One region of the Vibrio owensii genome, then DNA from elsewhere that is predicted to be linked to it. Evidence: predicted binding sites of a transcription regulator. Region 1 holds the regulator's gene; each other region holds the start of a gene.
What was found. The regulator CRP, encoded in region 1, controls carbon source genes, mostly activating them, when cyclic AMP is high. The targets are predictions, from matches to a motif close to TGTGANNNNNNTCACA.
Positions count from the first base shown of each region.

Region 2: a site for CRP is predicted at 2,915-2,930, ahead of malT (HTH-type transcriptional regulator MalT). Genes of this name have one in related genera too.
Region 3: a site for CRP is predicted at 2,037-2,052, ahead of udp (uridine phosphorylase). Genes of this name have one in related genera too.

Region 1 is NZ_CP019959.1:2,137,628-2,141,761, forward strand. Features, by position in the region: gene A9237_RS09750 (DUF1338 domain-containing protein) at 1-487, shown strand, start outside; gene crp (cAMP-activated global transcriptional regulator CRP) at 818-1,450, opposite strand; gene A9237_RS09760 (phosphoribulokinase) at 1,690-2,559, opposite strand; gene A9237_RS09765 (YheU family protein) at 2,684-2,896, opposite strand; gene A9237_RS09770 (hydrolase) at 2,962-3,969, opposite strand; gene A9237_RS09775 (TIGR02444 family protein) at 4,070-4,134, opposite strand, start outside.
Region 2 is NZ_CP019960.1:1,915,982-1,920,115, reverse strand. Features, by position in the region: gene malT (HTH-type transcriptional regulator MalT) at 12-2,720, opposite strand; gene A9237_RS25080 (glycogen/starch/alpha-glucan phosphorylase) at 3,289-4,134, shown strand, end outside.
Region 3 is NZ_CP019959.1:813,138-817,271, reverse strand. Features, by position in the region: gene A9237_RS03520 (zinc/cadmium/mercury/lead-transporting ATPase) at 1-527, shown strand, start outside; gene A9237_RS03515 (IS110 family RNA-guided transposase) at 641-1,654, shown strand; gene udp (uridine phosphorylase) at 2,148-2,906, shown strand; gene A9237_RS03505 (DUF1887 family protein) at 3,068-4,134, opposite strand, start outside.

The DNA.
Region 1 (4,134 bases):
CTCACCAGAGCTACAAGCCATCGTTCATAAACTGGTAGAGCAGGTTGATGCTTCTAAACTGACAGGCAGTGACTTCTTGTACGGCGGACGTTTGTGGGACCTCAGTTATGCTGACTTCCAAACTTTGGCGAAAGAGAGTGAATACGCTTCTTGGCTTGCTGCGCACGGTTACGGAGCGAACCACTTCACAGTGAGTGTGAATCAACTCAATCAGCATGAAGAAGTAAAGCAAGTGAACGACCACCTACGTACAGTAGGCTTCACCATCAACGAGAATGGCGGTGAAGTAAAAGGTACGCCAGAGGTGCTACTAGAGCAATCATCGACCATGGCAGACAAAGTACCAGTGACCTTTACTGAAGGCGTTGAGGTTATTCCTGGAGGCTTCTACGAGTTTGCTAAGCGCTACCCAATGGATAACGGTGAGTTGTACCCAGGATTTGTAGCGGCATCGGCAGATAAGATCTTCGAGAGTACCAACGGGTAGAAAGAATCGAGAACGTGCTACGCACTAGAGATGCGGGAACGCTTCGCTTCGAGAGGTTTGCACTCTGGAGTGTTGAACGTTTCTGCTTCGAAGGTTGGAGTTTGTTGGGATATCAGAACGGGTTATGACCTGTGGATTCGGAAACGCTTCGCTGCGGGAGGTTTTAACTCTCGGAATCTGAGAGGGCTTTATCTCGTAGGACGAAGTCCGCGCTCGGAACACAGTGTTCCCAATTCTCGGCTCTTTGCTTTCCGTTCCCGATTCCAAAAAACAAAAAAGCCACCAAACTTACATTTGGTGGCTTTTAAATTTTTTAAACGTTAATCGAGATTAACGAGTCCCGTAAACAACGATAGTTTTACCGTGCGCAGAAATTAGGTTCTGCTCTTCTAGCATCTTCAAGATACGACCTACTGTCTCACGAGAACAGCCAACGATTTGACCGATTTCTTGACGAGTGATCTTGATTTGCATGCCGTCTGGGTGCGTCATCGCATCTGGCTGTTTAGCAAGGTTCAGAAGAGTCTGAGCGATACGACCAGTTACGTCTAGGAACGCTAGGTCACCCACTTTTTGGCTAGTAACTTGTAGACGACGAGCCATTTGCGCAGAAAGGCGCATTAGGATGTCTGGGTTAACTTGGATAAGTTGACGGAATTTCTTGAAAGAAATCTCAGCCACTTCACAAGGAGATTTAGCGCGAACCCAAGCTGTACGCTCTTGGTCTTCTTCGAATAGACCAAGTTCACCAATGAAGTCGCCCTGGTTTAGGTAAGAAAGGATCATTTCCTTACCTTCTTCGTCTTTGATAAGAACCGCAACAGAACCTTTAACGATGTAGTACAAAGTCTCTGCTTTTTCGCCCGCGTGAATTAGCGTGCTTTTTGATGGGTACTTATGAATATGACAGTGTGAAAGAAACCACTCTAATGTTGGGTCGGTTTGAGGTTTACCTAGAACCATAATATCTCACTTCCTCTGCAGGGTACGCTTGCGCTATCCATATTTTAGCTAAGCCTGAATTGGCCTACTAGAATAAGAGCACTTTTTATATGCTGCAAGCTCTCTTGTGTTTCGGTTAGAAATAGTATCCTTTTTCGAAAACGATTTCTTGATTTTAATCGTGCCATGATTGAGATTTTGTAAGCAAAACTGTGCACATGATCACGGTATGAAAAGTAAACACTCCAGTAGGGAGGTTTTTAGCCAATTTTCCCTGTTTCGATGAGTTGTTGCAGAATCGGCCTTACTATGAGCTCCATTGCAAAGCTCATCTTGCCGCCAGGAACCACAATGGTGTTATGGCGAGACATGAATGAGCCATCAATCATCGCCAGCAAATACGGGAAGTCGACATTCTTGATACCGCGTAGGCGGATCACCACAAAACTTTCATCCAAACTTGGAATGCCTTTGGCGTTAAGTGGGTTAGAAGTATCGACGGTCGGTACGCGCTGGAAGTTGATATGTGTACGAGAAAATTGCGGGGTAATGTAGTTTAGGTAATCGTCCATTGAGCGCACGATTGAATCCATCACCGCTTCTCTTGAGTGACCACGATCGCGTGTGTCACGAACGAACTTTTGAATCCACTCCAAGTTCACAATCGGTACCATACCAATTAGAAAATCGACGTGACGCGCCACATTGACATCGCCATCTACCACGCCACCATGTAAACCTTCGTAGAACAGCACATCGCTGTTTTCTGGCAGATCTTGCCAAGGTGTAAAGGTGCCCGGCATTTGGTTGTATGGAACGGCTTCATCAAAAGTGTGCAGATAGCGGCGCACGCTGCCAGTGCCATCTTCACCGAACTTGCGGAAGAACTCTTCTAGCCCCGGAAAGTCATTGGCTTGTGGGCCAAAGTAGCTGATGTGTTTGCCTTGCTCACGCGCTTTGCGGATTTCGACATCCATCTCTGGACGTGTAAAGCGGTGGAAGCTGTCACCTTCAACCCACGCTGGTTTGACGTTCATCATATTGAACATCTTACGGAAGGCTTCAGAAGTGGTGGTTGTGCCGGCACCGGACGAACCAGTAACCGCAATGATTGGGTGTTTCGCTGACATGACAAACCTTGTCGAAAATTACTTACCTGTAAAGTGCAGCACACGTATGCTGCACGGTCGATAACCCACTATAGCACGTAACAAGCCCTTGTCATCGAGTGGGATACGGTAAAATGTGAAGGGTCTAAAACTTTGCTTTTAGTTGGATATCAACCGTTTCATGAAGCTCAGAAAATACGATGACCGCTTCGCCTTTCTCTAATTGGGATTTGACCTGATCGATTTTACTTTGCAGTGAAACTTCGACTGAGCCGTAGTCGGTGCCTTCACGTAGCACGAATTCGCGGATCAGGTTTTCTAGTGTCTCTGGCGCAATGTCTTGCCATGGAATGATCATAAATACCTCAAACTTTTATGATGTTTAGTACGTGCAGAAGCCTTATGTCTGGCACGCCCAGTAGTTTACTGTGTTCGCGGTACGGATACAGCAGAAAGGTAGTCTGCGGCGATACTTTCGTAATATGAAGGCAAGGCTTCTTCCAACCAGAACTTAGGTTTTAATGCTGTGCCTGTCAGGAAACCAACGTGACCACCGTGCTCATAAAGTCGGTAATCGATATTGTCTGGCAACACGAATTTTGGGATCACCTCTTCGGTCATAAACGGATCGTCTTTGGCGTGGATGATCAAGGTTGGCAAGGTGATCTGTTGCAACTTGCTTAAACCTGAACACTGATCGTAATAATCTTGCGCGTCTTTAAAACCATGCAGAGGGGCAGTGATCAAGTCATCAAATTCATATAAGCGAGTCACGCGTTTGATCGAGTTATACGACAAGGCGAGTTCACCTTGGATTAAGTCGTGCTTTTGCAGTGCATTGCGTTTGAGTGAAGAGAGCAAGTAACGTCGGTAAACTTTCGAGAAGCCCTGCTCAATACGATTGGCACATGCTGCCAAGTCCAGTGGTGCAGAGACAATGGTTGCGGCACTTAATATTGGGTCGTCTTTATACTCAGCCAAGTAGTTCGCCAGCATGTTACCGCCAAGGGAAATGCCGACCGCAACTTTAGGGTTGTTAGGGAATTGCTGATTGAGTTGCTGAAGAAAGAAACGAGCATCCGTCACTTCGCCAGAATGATAGGCGCGGGCTTTCTTGTTCGGTTTACCGCTGCAACCGCGAAAGTGCATCATGACCGACAGCCAACCCGATTTAGAGAAAGCGTTCATCAAACCGTTCGCATACGGGCTATAGAAGCAGCCCTCCAAGCCATGGAATAGGACGAAGATAGGTTTGTTGCGTGCGGCTTCTGAATCTGGCTGTTGTGACCATGCCAAATCGAGGAAGTCACCATCCGGTGTATCGAGTGTTTGCCAAATAGGCGTAAACAACGCTTTTTTGCGGATAAAGCGCGGTAATAGCGTCTGAAGATGCGGGTTCTTAATCCCGGCGGCTGCGAAAAATTGTGTCATACCTAACTGCTCTTATATGGTCCTTCAATGTTCGCTGAAGAACTTATTAATATAATCCTTTATAGCTTTAGTATAGATATTTTACTGGTTTATGACGGATTTATGGATGGTGAATGTTCGGAACGGGAATTGAGAACGCCTGTTGCAAATGCTCTCCACCTAGTT
Region 2 (4,134 bases), on a different replicon from region 1:
ATTTAGCCTGATCAGTAACCCATCAGCTGCAACAAGTTCTCTGCTGTCACGATTGCTTCCTTACGGTTGGCAATGTTGAGCTTTTGGTACAAGTTACGAATGTGAGTCTTGATCGTTGTGCCTGCCACATCCAGCTCTTGTGCGATTTGCTCGTTACTAAAGCCAGAGTAGATCAGACCAAGCACTTGCCATTCACGTTGAGTCAGTGGGCTAGTACGAACCAGCTCAGGCACATTCGGGTGATTGACTAGCTTCTCGATAAAATCCTCATCGAAGTGAATAGAACGACTTCGTTGGTTAGATGAAATGTCTTTCATTAACTGCTGAGCACGGTGACGTTCCAAATCCCCCAGTTCGTGACGAAGGCTTAGCTTCTCTAACAACCCGCCAATGGTTGCACCATCGATAAGGAAGTTACCAACCATACCGGTTTGGTTAGTCATCACTAGTGCTTCTTTTAGCAATGCTTTGGCTTGCTCTTCGTCTTTCTGACGCGCAGCAAATACTGCTTCTACGACTAAGTTGCGGTTTGTGTCTGTCACTAGGTTCGTACGTCGCGCTTCGCTTTGTAGGAAGTCCAAAGCTTGGCGTGCTTCGTCGTATTGACCAAGATTGATATGAGCACGAGCAATGTTACGCCATTGCAGTTGCTGGAAGTGGTTACATGCTGATTCAGGACGAACGGCGGTATTCAACCATTCTTGAATCGCTTCTGTGTTCCCACGTGCTTGCCAGAACAAGATCAGAGAAAGTGACGCATTGGCTGTCCAATCAACGTGGTAAGTCGATTGCTTCATCAAATGCTGGATGTGTTCGATGAATTTACCTGCTTTATCCAGTTCACCGCGACCAATCGCAATACGAGCCAACATTGAGTAGCTATGTAAGTGCTTGCTCGGCGAGTGGTTTTCCAGAATCTGCAGACCTTTGTACGCGCATTCTTCAGCTTCATCCAAACGGTTCCAGCACCACAAAACTTGAGCGCGAATACGCAGCAAAAATTCATGAAGAGGTACGTGCTGAAGCTGCTGGTCTTCGATCAGACGGAAGCCTGAATCTTGCAGTTCAAATGCGGCTTGAACGTAACCTTGCGCAATCATGATTTCGCTTTGCTGCAAGATGGCCCACAACGCTTGGTGGTAAACCTGATACTGGCGAGCCAGCTTTTCGGTTTGTTGCATCATTGGCAATGCCCGATCGAGCTTACCTAATACGTGGTTAACTTCACCAACGACCGATGTCGCCACGATACGGCTGCGGTATACGGTTGGGTCAAGTTGGCTAAGCGCAAGCTCGGCAAGTTCTAATGCATGCTCTGGTTGGTTGCTGTTGATCGCGACCTGAGCGAGTAGGGCATTGGCTTGACCTTGGTAGCCCGTATCGAGTTCGATATTACGCTTTTTATGCTCTTCTTCTGCTTCTGCTAGTAGCTTACCAACTTGGTTGTAGCGGTGTTGGCTCTGCGCTAACCAAGCTCGTAGCATCGATAATTTCGGATGGCTGAACAGCAGATCTTTATCAAGTTGGTTGATGGCAGACTCTAGCGTTGTTAACTCGCCTTGGTTGAACATCTTCCAACCGAACTCATTCAAAATTTCAACGATCAAATCGGTGTCGTTAGATTTTTGAGCGTGGTGGATAGCCTGATGTGGTGCTTTCTGCTTTAGCCAAGCAACCGCGGCATTGCGGTGAAGGTCTTTTTCTTGTTGAGGAATACGCGCCTGACGCTCATGCGACAAGAACTCGCCAAACAAGTTGTGGAAACGGAACCAGTTTTGCTCACCTTCCAGTGGGTAGATGAACAAGCCGTAGCGGTTGAGTGATTCAATCATGCCCAGTGCGTCTTCACGCTGGGTCAGTGCAAAAACTAACTCATCATTGAAATGGTCAAGTACCGACACCTGCATCAAGAAGTGACGTGTCTCTTTATCCAAGAGATCAAAGACTTCTTCGACCAAGTAATCCCAAAGGTGAGCGTGATTGAATTGAGAAACAGATTCTACGGTCTGCGCCAATGTGCGGTTTTGATGCTGAGCTTGCAGCGCAATAAGCTGCAGCGCTGATGGCCAACCTTCCACATAGGTGCGTAGGTTGTTTGCCATGTCTTCATCGATGCCGTCGGCAATGCGTTGATTGAAGAAGCGCGTGGTTTCTTCAGTATCGAATGCCAACATTTCATTGCCAATTTCGATCATCAAATCACGTACACGCAGGTTCGCCGTCCCCAGCGGCGGAGCTGCACGGCTTGTGACAACAACAGTTAGGTTGTCTGGCATGTGCTTTAAGAAGAAGCGCATCGATTCATGGATTTCGTCGTTAGTGATCAGGTGATAATCATCTAATACGACGTAACACTCGTGCTGAAAATCCGCCATCTCAGCGAAGACTTCGCTGAATAAAGAGCGTAAAGAAGAGAACTGACGTTTCTCAGCCAATTTCTGAGCGTTAGAGCAGTTGTAGTTGGTGGCTTTATTTAGAGCTTGCAGCAAATAGTTAACGAAGCGAAAACCGTCGTTATCACTGTCATCAATGCTGTACCAACCTACGTTGGGTTTATCTGACAACCATTGTGCTGCCATGGTGGTTTTTCCGTAACCAGCAGGCGAGCGGAACAATACCAATTTGTAGTAAGGCGCTTGTTGTAGTAAGTCCAACACTCGCGGACGGACGATCGCATTATGCAAGCGGCCAGGGCGAGTAAGTTTAGATGGAATCCACATTATTAATTCTGTCCTTAAATTTTTTGAGCTAGCGAAACTAGAAACTGACTCACACCACTAAATTCTAGTTTGTGTAAAAAGTGTACAGGCTAGTGAGTCGTTTGCGATGTTACGACAACAGAATCGGTTGTTACTTTGATCCACTTCCTAATTCTCAAGGGTTGCTGCAAATGCCACCAACTACGCCCTGTATTTGTGATTTTGGTCACTTAAAAGCCGGTGGTATTGATTCCATGTAGAAAGAGTTGCACATCTATTACGGAAAACTTATCGATGTTAAAAGGCTTAATGTGATCACTAAGACAGTTTTTACATCAGATGAGAGTTGTCGAATAAAAAACGTCATGAACAAAATTTAACCTTTCTCAAAGTTGGCTGTGATCCGAATCACTAAGAATAGGGTTATAGGCTGCTGTGTTGCGATTTGGATCACTAAGTTTGCAACCTTACGCCCTCTACGCCCTACCCCCTCCTCCTTGTAGGGAGGATAAATGGGAGGATGTTTATTCACAGAGGGAAATGCACGATGTATGGCAGATGAATTACTAAAAGACGTGAGAATTTCTTAATGAAACCTACTCAACAGAAACAATTTGACAAGAAGTCGTTCCAAGAAAGCGTAAAGAAACATCTATCTGTGACTTACGCTCACACGGTTGAAAATGCAGATAGCCGCGCATGGTACCTAGCAATGGGTCGTGCATTGGCTGAGTTTACGACTTGTGATTTGCTTGCTACTGAAGCAGACGCTCGCATCCAAGAAGCGAAAAGCGTTAACTACCTTTCACTAGAATTCCTTATCGGTCGTTTGACTGGTAACAACCTAATCAGCATGGGTCTTTACGAAGAGATCACTGAAGCTATGGCTGAGCTAGGTCACAACCTAACAGACCTTCTAGAAGAAGAACGCGACCCATCATTGGGTAACGGTGGTCTAGGTCGTCTAGCAGCATGTTTCATGGATTCATGTGCGGCTCAAGAATTCCCAACTGTAGGTTACGGCCTGCATTACGAATACGGTCTATTTAAGCAGTCGTTCAAAGACGGCCGTCAACAAGAAGCACCAGACGCATGGCGTGGTGTTGAAGGTTACCCTTGGGAAGTGGCTCGCCCTGAGCTTGCGCAAGAAATCGGCTTCTACGGTCACGTTGAAGTGGTAAACGAGAACGGTAAAGAAGTTCGTAAATGGGTTCCTGGCATGTCTGTAAAAGCAATGCCTTGGGATCTGCCTATCGTAGGTTACGAATCAGACACGGTTTACCCTCTACGTCTTTGGGAATGTCAGGCAATCGCACCATTCTCACTAGAAAGCTTTAACAACGGTGACTACTTCGAAGCTCAGCACGCGCTGATCGACGCAGGCAACATCACTAAAGTGCTTTACCCGAACGATAACCACGAGAAAGGTAAAACA
Region 3 (4,134 bases), 1.3 Mb from region 1:
AAGACGCTCAACAAGCGGTTGCTGCACTGAAAAAACTGGGTATTTCATCAGTGATGTTAACTGGCGATAACCCTCGCAGTGCCGAAGCTATTGCGAATCAAATTGGCCTTGATTACAAAGCAAGCTTGCTACCAGCAGACAAAGTGCACTACGTGGAAGAGATTTCAGCACAGCACACTGTCGCGATGGTGGGTGACGGCATTAATGATGCGCCAGCAATGAAAGCTTCAAGCATTGGTATTGCGATGGGCGGTGGTACTGACGTTGCACTTGAAACGGCTGACGCTGCACTGACTCACAACCGTTTGATCGAGCTAGCAGGTATGATCGAGCTATCACGTGCGACGCTGAATAACATCCGTCAGAACGTGGCGCTTGCGCTGGGTCTAAAAGGTGTGTTCTTGGTAACGAGCTTACTGGGCATTACCGGCTTGTGGGTTGCGGTACTTGCCGACAGTGGTGCAACGGCATTAGTTACACTGAATGCTCTGCGTCTGCTTCGCTTTGAATCAAAACAAGTGAAATAAATCAGTTAACAGCTGAGCGATGAATAAGAAGCCCAAGGCAATCCTGTCTTGGGCTTAATTATATGGTCCGCCCCACTCTCCAAGCCCTTAAGCCTCAGAATGAGGTGAACCATATGTCTTCTATTCACATTTTAGGTATCGACCTAGGCAAGCACTGTTTCCACGCTATCGCTCATAACCGTTCTGGTGCGGAAGTATTGCGTCGTAAGTTTAATCGAAACCAACTCCAACATTTTCTTTGTAAAATCGAACCAACAACCATTGCTTTCGAAGCTTGTGGCGGTGCTCATTGGCTCGCTCGTAAGTGTGGTGAATACGGCCATCAAGTTCGACTCATTCCTCCCCAGTACGTTAAGCCTTATGTCAAAGGCAACAAAAATGATTTCATAGATGCATCAGCAATTGCAGAAGCGGCTGGTCGACCAACAATGAGGTTTGTCGCGGTAAAAAGTGAAGAAGCCCAAGTCATTGCAGCGATTCATCGTGTCAGAGATGGCTATATCAAGGAGAGAACCGCGGCTATGTCTCGAATTGGGGCTATCTTGCTTGAGTTCGGCCTGAGTTTTCCAAAGGGGCATGCAAAGATGAAGTCTCTCTTCCAATGGTTAGCAGCACAAAAAATGGCACTGCCGGAGAGCTTGCTGTGTGAATTAGTGTCTATCCACGAACACTACAAATACCTTAATGAAAAGGTCAAAGCTCAAGACAGTAAGCTTCAAGTTATTGTTAATAATAATGAAAGTGCACAATTGCTGAAAACTATCCCTGGAGTTGGAGACCTTACCTCAACGTTGTGCGTTGCTGACGTAAGCTCCCCAAACAATTTCACCAATGGTCGGGAAATGGCAGCTTGGTTAGGGCTTGTACCGAGACAATTCTCTACGGGAGGAAAGACCAAGCTACTTGGCATAAGTAAACGAGGCAATAAACATCTCAGAACTCTGTTTATCCATGGAGCAAGAGCCGTTCTCTCAAGGCTAGAAACGACAGGGAAAGTGTTTGGTGAGTGGCTCATCAAACTTCGGGCGACGAAGCCATTTAATGTTGTGGTCGTAGCACTTGCCAACAAGCTAGCAAGAATAGCTTGGGCGGTGTTGTACCACCGCCAAGCTTTTAAGGTTGTATAGCTATAACCAAGTTTGCAACGCCAATGAAAATGATGACAAAAACGGTCAATCGACCAGATTAAGAACCTGACACAAAAAATAGCGTTAAATGCTTTTGGCTTTTTAAGGATAATCTGGCGCAGATATCATCGTGGAGCTGGGAAGCTAGTGCTCCCAACAAGGACTCCGAATACATTAGCGCAAACCAACTCCGTTATGACTTAATTGTAGTTGCAATAACGGGGCGGACCATACATTTTTGTGTCCATAAAACGGTAATCACTATGCTGAATAATTCGTTTGGCAAATCACTCATTCGTATGCAACGAAATGATCTTTTGGCTCTTAAAATGTGATCCAAACCGTTTTTATTTGAAAGTATAGATTTATTACATTGTTTCATTGTGACTGTGATCACTCAATGTTGGTGAAAGGTTCGCTACAGTGCATCTGTACCCAACAACTTATTAATGAGCTTATTGTTTACAAAATAAGCCACAACAAGGAGCGACTTATGTCTCAAGCTGTATTCCATTTAGGTGTTACTGAAGCGGATCTTAATGGTGCTACTCTAGCAATCATTCCAGGCGATCCAGCGCGCGTACAAAAAATCGCAGAAGAAATGGAAAACCCAGTATTTCTAGCAAGTCACCGTGAATACACGCTATACCGTGCAGAGCTAGACGGTAAACCTGTTGTGGTTTGTTCTACAGGTATCGGCGGTCCATCTACATCTATCGCAGTAGAAGAACTAGCGCAGCTTGGCGTTCGCACTTTCCTACGTGTTGGTACTACTGGCGCAATCCAGCCACACGTAAACGTAGGTGACATGATCGTTACTACAGGTTCTGTTCGTCTAGACGGCGCGAGCCTACACTTTGCTCCAATGGAGTTCCCAGCAGTAGCAGACTTCGAAATCGCAACAGCAATGAAAGCAGCTGTTGAAGAGTCTGGTGCAACTGTTCATATGGGTGTGACTGCTTCAAGTGACACTTTCTACCCAGGTCAAGAGCGTTACGACACATTCTCTGGTCGTGTTGTTAAGCGTTTCCAAGGTTCTATGCAAGAGTGGCAAGACATGGGCGTTCTGAACTTCGAAATGGAGTCAGCAACACTGCTAACCATGTGTGCAAGCTCTGGCCTGAAAGCAGGTTGTGTGGCGGGTGTAATCATCAACCGTACACAAAAAGAGATTCCAGATCATTCAACGCTGAAAGAAACGGAAGCTCGCTCAATTAAAGTTGTAGTAGAAGCAGCGCGTAAGATGCTTTAAGCACAACATTTAGTTGGCATTTAAACAAACGGGAAAAACCAGAGGTTCGCCTCTGGTTTTTTCTATCTGGCAGTTTTGTCTGAGTATTAAAACAACAAATCTGACGCAATAAAAAAGCAGCTCGAGGCTGCTTTTTTTTGATTTTTGAACGATATCGACGATTAGATTTCGTCAGAACCACCAGCGGCTTCAAACCAAGCGCTTAGGTGAGTTTTGAGATCTTTCAGCTCGTCTGGGCCAATAAGTGCTAAACCTAAGTCTTCAGCACGTGTGATGTCGTTATGACGCAGTGGACGGAAGCTGACCAGCATGGCACGAGCTTGTAGGCCACCTAACAGATCACGCAAAGATTCAAGCTTGTACAAGGTGTCATCGCCATCATCGCGCATGCCTTTGGTCTTACATTCGATGATGTGAAGTTTGTTGTTCACCACTGTTGCGACATCAAGTTCATTGCGAACTTCGCTTTCACCGAGTTTGCGATAAACCTGCACGTTCAAGGAACGGTCTTGGATCGTCGGCATGGTGTCTTGAATCTGCTTCACAGTGCTGTGCACTAGCGTTTCTAACCATTCACCGTTAGAGAAACGACGAGCGTCTTCATCTGCAAACGTCAGCACGCCATTTTCGTATGTCGCGATTTGTGCCTCGACCAAATCGGTCAGCAGCATGTTCAGTTCGCGGTAGCCTTGTTGTTTCTCAGAAAGCTCAACATCCAGCTTCTGCTCTTTACGACAAGTGGTTGCAAGGTAGTTTAGTGTCGCAAGACCAGGGCCAAGCTCAAGTGCGTTAGATGCCCAGCGTTCGCCCAATTCGTAAAGCTTTTGGTCAAGTTGAGGAGGAAGGTCTACGTGGTGGAACTCACCGCGTGCGCCGAAAATAGTGAGGTAATCAGAGATGGTAATGTGGTCTTCTACTTGTGTATCTTCTTTGCCATCTGGGTAAAGCCAGCACAGTTTGTCGCTGTTCGGTTCTACTACGAAGATAGGCCAACGGTAAGTACGGAAGACTTCGTACACGGAAAGCAGGCGGTGACGTAGGCCACAACTTGCATTGAGTTTAACTTCTTCACCTCTGTCGTGGAGGTCTTTTGCCAATTTGTGGACAGATTGTTTGATCAGAGAAGTGTTTACTGCAGAAGGAATTTCAAAGAATTCAGACGTAATTTCTCGCTGCTCTAATACTGCGCTCAGTCGCTCGTACATATCGGATTGGCTCTTGTCGCCGA